One region of the Polaromonas sp. UC242_47 genome, then DNA from elsewhere that is predicted to be linked to it. Evidence: riboswitches for the same ligand, from Rfam matches in the RefSeq annotation. Region 1 holds a riboswitch; each other region holds the start of a gene.
What was found. A riboswitch is a leader RNA that binds a small molecule or an ion and turns the genes downstream of it on or off. The one in region 1 is predicted to bind thiamine pyrophosphate.
Positions count from the first base shown of each region.

Region 2: linked by a shared signal. The riboswitch ahead of thiC (phosphomethylpyrimidine synthase ThiC) and the one ahead of ACHMXK_RS13245 (purine-cytosine permease family protein) in region 1 are both predicted to bind thiamine pyrophosphate.
Region 3: linked by a shared signal. The riboswitch ahead of ACHMXK_RS04195 (long-chain fatty acid--CoA ligase) and the one ahead of ACHMXK_RS13245 (purine-cytosine permease family protein) in region 1 are both predicted to bind thiamine pyrophosphate.

Region 1 covers NZ_JBIOAO010000001.1:2,717,370-2,720,572, forward strand. The annotation lists gene ACHMXK_RS13235 (Bug family tripartite tricarboxylate transporter substrate binding protein) at 1-362, shown strand, start outside; gene ACHMXK_RS13240 (Bug family tripartite tricarboxylate transporter substrate binding protein) at 398-1,381, shown strand; TPP riboswitch at 1,457-1,565, shown strand; gene ACHMXK_RS13245 (purine-cytosine permease family protein) at 1,616-2,923, shown strand; gene thiD (bifunctional hydroxymethylpyrimidine kinase/phosphomethylpyrimidine kinase) at 2,932-3,203, opposite strand, start outside.
Region 2 covers NZ_JBIOAO010000001.1:3,862,397-3,865,599, reverse strand. The annotation lists gene thiC (phosphomethylpyrimidine synthase ThiC) at 1-1,288, opposite strand, end outside; TPP riboswitch at 1,384-1,497, opposite strand; gene nadC (carboxylating nicotinate-nucleotide diphosphorylase) at 1,621-2,493, shown strand; gene nadA (quinolinate synthase NadA) at 2,511-3,203, shown strand, end outside.
Region 3 covers NZ_JBIOAO010000001.1:857,365-860,567, reverse strand. The annotation lists gene ACHMXK_RS04200 (acyl-CoA reductase) at 1-30, opposite strand, end outside; gene ACHMXK_RS04195 (long-chain fatty acid--CoA ligase) at 27-1,106, opposite strand; TPP riboswitch at 1,169-1,285, opposite strand; gene ACHMXK_RS04190 (AMP-dependent synthetase/ligase) at 1,426-3,203, opposite strand, start outside.

The DNA.
Region 1 (3,203 bases):
TTGACCAGATGCCAGCCGTGTTGCCGCAGGTCCAGGGTGGACGCGTGCGCGCTTTGGGCGTCTCCAGCCTCAAGCGTTCAGCCGCTGCGCAGGACATCCCCGCCGTCTCCGAAAGTGTGCCGGGCTTTGACATGACGGTCTGGTTTGGTTTTCTGGCGCCCAAGGGAACACCGACAGACATCGTCGCCCGCCTCAACGCAGAAATGAACCGCGCGCTCAAGGACCCGGCCTTCCAGACGCAACTTGCGGGCATGGGCGTCACCCCCATGCCGAGTTCTTCCGCTGAATTCGGTTCGTTCATCCGCCGCGAAATAAGCCACTGGGCCAAAGTCGTCAAGGATTCCGGCGCCAAGCTCGATTGACACGGCTCACCAACCTCTTGTTCAGGAGACCCACGATGACGCTTTCTTCCTTCTCTCGTTTGTTAGGTGTGACACTGGCCTGCGCGGCCAGCCTGATGGTGCCCGCAGTGGCGCAAACCGATTTTCCGAGCAAGGGAATGCGAGTGATCGTGCCCTTCCCGCCAGGCGGCGCTTCCGACACGCTGGGCCGCATGGTGGCGCAACACCTGGCCACGGCCTGGGGCCAGCCCGCCATCGTGGAGAACCGGCCCGGTGCAGGCGGCAACATAGGCGCCGAAGCCGGCGCCAAGGCACCTGCCGATGGCTACACGCTGACCCTGGCCGCGGCCGGTTTCATGGCGGTGAACCCGTCGCTTTATCCCAAGCTCAATTACGACTCGGCCACCGACTTCCAGCCGGTGGCACTGTTGGTCAAGGCGCCCTTGCTGCTGGTTGTCCATCCCAAGGTCCCGGCGCAGAACGCCCGCGAATTCATTGACTTGGCCAAACGTTCGCCTGGCCGCATCACCATAGGCAACGGCGGCACCGGCACGGCCCAGCATCTGGGCGGTGTGAGTTTTGGCCTGGCGGCCGGGGTGGACGTGGGTCACATTCCGTACAAGGGTAGCGCGCCCGCCACCACCGACCTGCTGGGCGGTGTGGTTGATGCGCAGTTCGACAACCTGGTCACGCTGGTGCCTTTTGTGAAAAGCGGCAAGCTGCGCGCCCTCGGCGTCTCGTCGACACAACGTGTGGCGGCCCTGCCGGAAGTGCCCACCCTGGCGGAGGCCGGACTGCCCGGTTTTGAGGACGGCACCTGGTATGGCATCGTCGCGCCACGCAACACGCCCAAAGCCGTCGTCGACAAGCTCAATGCCGAACTGCTGCGTATGCTTTCCCAGCCGGACATCAAGGAGAAACTCCTGTCCATGGGGCTTCAGCCTGCGGGCAACAGCCCCGCGGAGTTTGGTGCTCTGATCCGTTCGGAAATTGGCAAGTACCGCACCATTGTCAAAACCGCCAACGTCAAGATCGACTAAAAAGCAACAACTGACCGTTCCCGGGGTAGGCCAATGAGCGGCCTGTTCCTATAATCCGCCTCGTGCCTGTCAAGGCACATTCGCTAGGGGTGTTGTGCTGTTTTGAAAAAAGCGACACGACTGAGAAAGTCCCTTTGAACCTGATTGAGGTAATCCTCGCGCAGGGAAGCATGTTTCAGGCGCCCGACCCTGGGCTTCCAACAAGCCGACCTGCCATTAACGATTGGAATGTTGATGGCTACGACTCCCGCTAATTCCGCCTCTTACGGCAACACCAACACGGCGCTCACACCGCAAGCCGCCAGCGACCGCTCGTTTGGCTTTCGCGACCACGCCGCACTCTGGCTCAGCCTGGGCGTCGGCCTGCTGGTCATGCAAATTGGCGCTTACCTGGTGCCAGCACTGGGTGCCCAACAGGCGGCCATGGTCATTGTTGTCGGCTCCGTCCTGGGCGCCGGGCTGCTGGCCTGGACGGCGAAGATAGGCTGCGACAGCGGCCTGTCCAGCGCCGGCCTGATGCACGCCACCTACGGCAGCAGCTTTGCGCGCCTGCCGGTCTTGCTCAACATCGTGCAGCTCGTCGGCTGGACGACTTTTGAGCTGGTCGTGATGCGCGACGGCACCCTGGCCATTGCGCGCCAGTCCGGCAGCTTCACCAGCGCCATCTGGCCGCTGCTCGCGACCTTGCTGTGGGGTGGCGTGCTGATCGCCCTGCTGTCGGGCTCCATGGTCAAGCTGGTGCGCAAATTCATAGGCCGTTACGGTTTGCCGCTGGTGATCGCCTCGCTGCTCTGGCTCACCTGGCAGTTTTTCGTCAAAGCCAATGCGCAAGGCCTGGCCACCCTGTGGAACCGCCCCGGCGCAGGCGGCATGAGCACGCTGGCCGCGCTGGACCTGGTGATTGCCATGCCGGTCTCGTGGCTGCCGCTGGTGGCCGACTTTGCGCGTCACGGGCGTGATGGCAAAAGCGCGCTGCGCGGCACCTGGCTGGGTTACGCCGTGGCCAATATCTGGTGTTACGCACTCGGTGTGCTGGTCGCCATCACCACGCCCAGCACTGACCTTGTGGCCGCACTGCTGCTCGCGCAAGGCGGCCTGATTGCGCTGGGCCTGATCCTGATTGACGAGGTGGACAACGCCTACGGTGACCTGTACTCAGGCTCGGTCGCAGGCCACAGCCTGAAACCCCGCTGGAGTGTGCGCCGTTGGGGCATCACCATGGCGATAGTCTGCACCGCCTTGGCCATGGTTTTGCCCATGCACAGCCTGGAGCCGTTTTTGCTGATGCTCAGCTCGGTCTTTATCCCGCTGTACGGCGTGATCCTGGCACGGCTGGCCGGTCGTTCAGATGTGCCCTCACTGGTCACGGAACGGCAGGTGAACTACAGCGCGGTACTGATCTGGTTCACAGGCATCGTCTGTTACCACGCCTGCGCGCAACTCGCGCCCAGCTGGGGCGCCGCCCTGCCGACGCTGCTTATGACATTTGTGCTGGCGCGATTGACCAGCGACACACCCGCCAGAGTCAGCGCGACGGCCTGAGCAAGCGTCTAAGCGTCCAGCGGAATAAGCCGCATAGCCTGCGGCGCGTGGCTGTGGTTTAACGGCCCGCTGCCCGCGCCGGTACGCACGGCGGCCCCGGCCTCAAGCGCGCCACGCACATAGACCCGCGCGGCCTCCACGGCCTCGGTCAAGGACAGGCCCAAAGCCAGATGGGCCGCAATCGCAGAAGACAGCGTGCAACCTGTGCCATGGGTGTTGGCACTGTGAATACGCGGCGCGCGCATCCAGTGCGGCGCACCGCCCTGCGTGATCAGCAAAT
Region 2 (3,203 bases), 1.1 Mb from region 1:
CTTCGATCATGGTCTGCACGTCGTGTTTCCAGGCGATTTGGGTCAACTCGCCCAGGGTGCGCAACTCGGCAAACTGGGCTTCGTCGTTGGCGTCAGCGCCCGAACCGGGGCGCAGACCGTCACCCAGCGAAAAGCTCACGTCGTAGGCTTTCATGATCTCGCAAATCTCTTCGAAGTGCGTGTACAGAAAGTTTTCCTTGTGGTGGGAAATACACCACTTGGCCAGGATGGAGCCGCCACGCGAAACAATGCCGGTGCGGCGTTTGGCCGTCATGGGGATAAAGGGCAAACGTACGCCGGCGTGGATGGTGAAATAGTCCACACCTTGTTCGGCCTGTTCGATCAAGGTGTCGCGGTAAATCTCCCACGTGAGGTCTTCGGCGATGCCACCGACCTTTTCCAGCGCCTGGTAAATCGGCACCGTGCCTATGGGCACCGGCGAGTTACGGATGATCCAGTCGCGTGTGGTGTGAATGTTTTTGCCGGTCGACAAATCCATCACGTTGTCAGCGCCCCAGCGAATCGCCCAGACCAGCTTTTCCACTTCCTCTTCTATGCTGGAGGTCACCGCCGAGTTACCGATGTTGGCATTGATCTTCACCAGGAAGTTGCGGCCAATGATCATGGGCTCGACTTCGGGGTGGTTGATATTGGCCGGGATGATGGCGCGGCCGCGCGCGACTTCATCACGCACAAACTCGGGCGTCACAAACGCGGGCAGCTGCGCGCCCATGGGATTGCCGCGTACGCGGCTAGCCCGTTCGGCGTCATCCAGGTACTCGGCCATCCACTCGCGTTGGGTGTTTTCACGCAGCGCGATGTATTCCATCTCGGGGGTGATGATGCCGCGGCGCGCGTAATGCATCTGGCTGACGTTGGCGCCGGCCTTGGCACGGCGTGGTGTGCGTTGCAAACCGGCCGCCTGGGCACGCAGGGCGGCGATGCGCTGAGCTTCCGGATCCGCGGGATCGGTGCGGTCTTCCCGACGCGTGCCATCGTCAACGGCCTGGGCTGTGCGGCCGGTGTAAATTTCCGTGTCGCCGCGTGCGGCAATCCAGGGTGCGCGCAAGGCCTGGAGCCCGCGGCGCACGTCGATGTCGGCGGCTGGATCGGTGTAGGGCCCGGAGGTGTCGTAAAGCGTGGCGGATTCGCCGTTGCTCAGGCTGACTTCGCGCATGGGCACCCGCAGGTCGGGGTGGCGCTGGCCGGGCACGTAAATCTTGCGTGACGCGGGAAAAGGCTCACGTGTCAGGGACAGCAACTGGGCGAATTGATCAGGCGTGTTCATCGGGGCATCCTTGTGGTGTGTTGAAACACAAAATGCTCCGAAGGTGTGGCCAAAACCAGCCGGGTGGTTTTGATCGTTGACGGGCAAGCGGAGGTCCGCTTGCTGTCAGCTCTTCTTACGTCGGTACGAACCGATTCAAGTTCACGGGTTTGGCCTGGCCATCTCAGCGGCTCGACCACAATGGTCGGGCAGCACCCCGGAGCCATTGCATTCTAGTACAGGCGTTGTCGCTGCTTAAACCCCTTTTGTGACGTGCGGATAAGGTGCCAACCAGAATAGGGGCTGCGAAGCCGCTATGCTTGCCGCCAAGATTTCCTTCCCACCATGAACCCATGAATGCCTTGTTTGATTTTTCCACCGCCAGTGTGGCTGTCCTTGCACTGGCCGATGTTGAGCGTGCGCTGACCGAAGACATCGGGGCCGGCGACCTGACCGCCGGTCTGATTGATCCCGCGCGGCGCAGCCACGCCCGTGTGCTGGCGCGCGAAGCCGCGGTGATTTGCGGCCTGCCCTGGGTGGAGGCGACGCTGCAGCGGCTGGACCCGCAGGCCGAACTGGTCTGGCATGTGCGCGATGGCCAGCGCTGCGAGGCCAACCAGGTCATCCTGGAGATCAAAGGTTTGTCCCGCGCACTGCTGAGTGCCGAGCGGACCCTGCTCAATTTTTTACAATTGCTGAGCGCGGTGGCGACACAAACCGCGGTGTACGTCCAGGCCGCGCACGCTGTGCCGGGTAACCGCGCCAGCATTGTGGACACCCGCAAAACCCTGCCGGGCCTGCGGCTGGCGCAGAAATACGCCGTGCGTTGCGGCGGTGGGGTTAATCACCGCATCGGCCTGTACGACGCCGTGCTGATCAAGGAAAATCACATTGCAGCGGCCGGCGGCATCCATGCCGTGTTGCAGCGCACCGCCGAGGTGGCGGGCCGCGCGACCTTTGTCGAGATCGAGGTGGAGACCCTGGCTCAGTTGCGGGAAGCCCTGGAGGCCGGCGCCCGCATGATTCTGCTGGACAACATGGACCTGGCCCAGTTGCGTGAGGCGGTGCAGATCACGGCCGGGCGGGCGATTCTGGAAGTTTCGGGCGGTGTGAGCCTGGACACCGTGGCCGGCATTGCCGCCACCGGGGTGGACCGCATCTCGATCGGGGCTTTGACCAAAGATATCAAGGCGATTGATTTTTCCATGCGTTTTGCGCAACTGTGAGCACCATGACACCCGTGATGAATGACGTATCCACCCCGGTTCAACCGCTGGTCCGCATCGACTACGAACAGCCGGCGTGCCCGACACGTCACGCCTGGGCGCGGGTGCCGGTGGAGCCGGCGCCCGATGAACGTGCGGCCCTGAAAGACCAGATCCGCCGCCTGCTGAAAGAACGCAACGCGGTCATGGTGTCGCACTATTACGTGCACCCGGACCTGCAGGACCTGGCCGAAGAAACCGGCGGCCTGGTCAGTGACTCGCTGGAAATGGCGCGTTTTGGCCGGGACCACGCGGCGCGCACGCTGGTGGTGTCGGGTGTGCGTTTCATGGGCGAAACCGCGAAAATTCTTTCGCCCGAAAAAACCGTGCTGATGCCCGACCTGGAGGCGACCTGCTCGCTGGACCTGGGCTGCCCGGTGGACGCGTTCAGCGCATTTTGTGATGCGCATCCGGACCGCACCGTGGTGGTGTATGCCAACACCAGCGCCGCCGTGAAGGCGCGCGCCGACTGGCTGGTGACGTCGAGCTGCGCGCTGGACATTGTGCGGGCGCTGAAAGAGCAGGGCCAGAAAATTCTCTGGGCGCCCGACAAACACCTGGGCAGCTACATCCAGCGCGAAACCGGCGCCGACATGTTGATGTGGAACGGCAGCTGCATCGTGCACGACGAGTTCAAGGCCTTTGAACTGGAGGTGCTCAAAAAAGAACAC
Region 3 (3,203 bases), 1.9 Mb from region 1:
ATAACCGGCGGTTTCGCGCAGCAAGGTCATGCCGCGGCCGCCTGCAAAAATTCCTGCACCGCCAGCGAGCAGCCCTTGGCCGCGCTGCCCTCGGCACGCCCCAGCAGCAAAAAGCCGCCGTCCACCGCCACACCCACGTCCTCGGTCAGGATGGTGGTGACGGAGTTGAAATTGGCCAGGTCGCAGTGCGCCAGAATGCCCTGCTCGCCGCGGGGCAACTCCTCGCCGCTCAAGGGTTCAACCACGCGGGTGCGAATCCAGTGTGGCCCCGATTTGACGGACGGCAACATGGCGTTGCCCGCATCGTAAAACTGCGTGCTCAACTCGGTCATGCCGTACATATTGATGCACTGGCTGGCATCGATGCCCAGCACGCCAGAGATCTGCGCATAAAAATCCGCCAGGGACAACTCGCGCGACTGGCCCTTGAAGCCGCCGGTGTCCAGCACGCGACTGCCCGGCGGCAACACAAAGGTTTTGCCCAGGCGTTGCAACTCATCCAGCAGGTGCACAAAGCTGTAACTCGCCCCCAGCAGCGCATAAGGCTCGCCGCTCTGCTGCGCGTGTTCCAGCTCGGTGATCACGCGCGTAAAGTCCAGCCCCTGCTGCGTCAGCAGGTAGTGGCTGCCGTCCGCGCCAAACTCCCGCAGCGCCAGCGCCAGGTAGTGGGCCAGCGATGAATTCGGCAACAGGCTTTCGTCCGGAAACAGAATGCCCATGCGAAGTTTCTCGCACCTCCCCATGAAGCGCTGGCGGAAGTTGCGGATCATCGACGCGTCATACACCGCCAGTGTCGGGTGGTGGTGTTTGCCCTTGACCTCGGCCTGCGTGGTGCCGCTGGTCATGAAGGTGCGCTCGGCCTGCTCCGGCGGCACACAGCTCAGGGTCAGCGCCTTGAACGCGCTGATGGGCACCGCCGGAATGTCGCGCCAGCTTTTCACGGTGCGCACGGTTTTGCCGCGTTGCTGGCAAAAACGCTGGAAAGGCAGGTTGTTCTGGTATTGGTGGGCGAACAGCGCGAGGGCCTGCCGGTCAAATACGTCCTCGGACGGGTGGTCGGCGGCGATGTAGGCCTGCAGCTCAGCGATCAAAGGAGAAGAAGCCATTCGTCACACTTTCGGTTGCCTGTTGAAAAACAAGTGCTCCGAAAGATGTGCCACGCCCACTGGGGGTGTCTGGCAGCTCTCCTTACGTCGGTATGAACCGATTCAAGTTCGCGGGTTTGGTTCTGACCATCTCAGCCACCCTTGCTGTCACCAGCAAGGCTGCACCCCGGAGCAGTTCAAATTCTAGCGGAATGCGGGCAGCGGATGACCGCGTGGCATGCATCGCTACTCTATTGATAGCTGCTTGCGCCCACCGAATAAGGGCTAGAGGCTTAAAACGATTGTAAAAAGTAGCCGCAAACACGCCTGACCGAGAACCCTAGTGGTACAGCGCCTCGATCTCGGCCGCGTAGGTTTTGTAGATGCTGGAGCGCCGTACCTTCATGGTGGCGGTCACTTCGCCATCGTCGTGGTCCAGTTCCTTGGTCAGCAAATGGAACTTGCGGATTTGCGACACCTGGGCCAGGCGCTGGTTGCCCTCGCCAATCGCGGTGTCAATCAGCTGCCGCACTTGCGGCAACTCAACCAGCGAGCGAAAGTGGGTGAAGGCGATACGCTGCGCCTCGGCCCATTTCCCCACGGTCTCGTAATCGATCATCACCAGCGCGGCTACAAACTTGCGGCCTTCGGCCACGATCACACACTCCTTGATGTAAGGGCTGCCCTTCATGGTGTTTTCGATTTCGGACGGCGTGAGGTTTTTGCCGCCGGCGGTGATCATGATGTCTTTCAGGCGGTCCACAATCTTGAGCTGGCCGCGCTCCTCGCGCACCACGTCGCCGGTGTGCAGCCAGCCCTTGCGAATGCTGTCGGCCGTGGCCTCGGGATTTTTGTAATAACCGGCAAACACCATGTCGCCGCGCAACAGCAACTCGCCGGTCTCGGCAAGCCGGTGCTCCACGCCCAAGATAGGTATGCCCACGGTACCGATCAGCACATCACGCGGGTCGTGGCCCAGGACCATGCCGGTGGATTCGGTCAGGCCGTAAACCTCGATCAGCGGTACACCCAGCACGCGAAAAAAGCGCACCACGTCGGGCGGAATCGGCGCGGCACCGGTCAGGGCAATTTGCACCTTGCGCAGGCCTATGAAGTTTTGCAGCGCGCGAAATATCGCCCAGTAGCTGGCACCGAAGGTCAACCTGTCGGCCAGACTCCAGGCGCTGCGCGGCTTCTCGGCCAGAGGCTGGCAGGCGGCATAAGCCCTGTCGAACAGTTTGCGGCGCAGGCCGCCGGTTTCCTGCAGCTTGATGCTGATGCTGGCGTGTAATTTTTCCCAGATACGCGGCACGCCCAGGAACAAGGTCGGGGCAATCTCCCGCAGATCTTCCTGCACCGTGCGTATGGATTCACCAAAATGAACCTGCGCACCGGTGTACACGGGCACAAAGCTGGTCAACATCTGTTCGGCCACATGGCACAGCGGCAGGTAGGACAGGTGCGTGGTCCGGTCCGTGATGCCCAGGCGCTCGATGATGCCGGGCACCACGCCGCGGATATTGCGGTAGGAAATCATCGCCCCCTTGGGTTTGCCCGTGGAGCCCGAGGTGTAAATCATCAGGCCGATGTCGTCCAGCTTCTGGCGCGCCATGGCGGCGTCGATTTGCGTAGTTTGGCCGACCGCAGCGCCGGCTTTTTCGACCTCGTCAAAGCTCACGATCAGGCCACGCAGCTCGGGTGCAAAGCTGCGCAAGCCCTTGGTTTCCATGACCACAATCTTGCGCAGGCGCGGCAACTGGTCACGAGCTTCGAGCACCTTGTCGGTCTGCTCCTGGTCTTCGCAGACCATGATTTCAATGTCGGCGTGGGCGACCACATAAGCCACCTCGGGCGACGGGCTGGTGGGGTAGACGCCCACCGCCACCGCACCTATCAGGCCCGCGCCCATTTGCGCCAGCACCCATTCAATGCGGTTCTCGGACAACACACCCACATGGCCGCCCTCGGACAGGCCCAGGCCACGCAGGCCCAGGCCGAAGTGGCTGGCGCGCCGGTAATAGGAGGACCAGGTGAAAGGCTTCCAGATGCCAAAGTCTTTTTGCCGGATGGCGATGCGCTCGGGCATGGTTCGAGCGCGCTCGCGCAGCATTTGCGGCA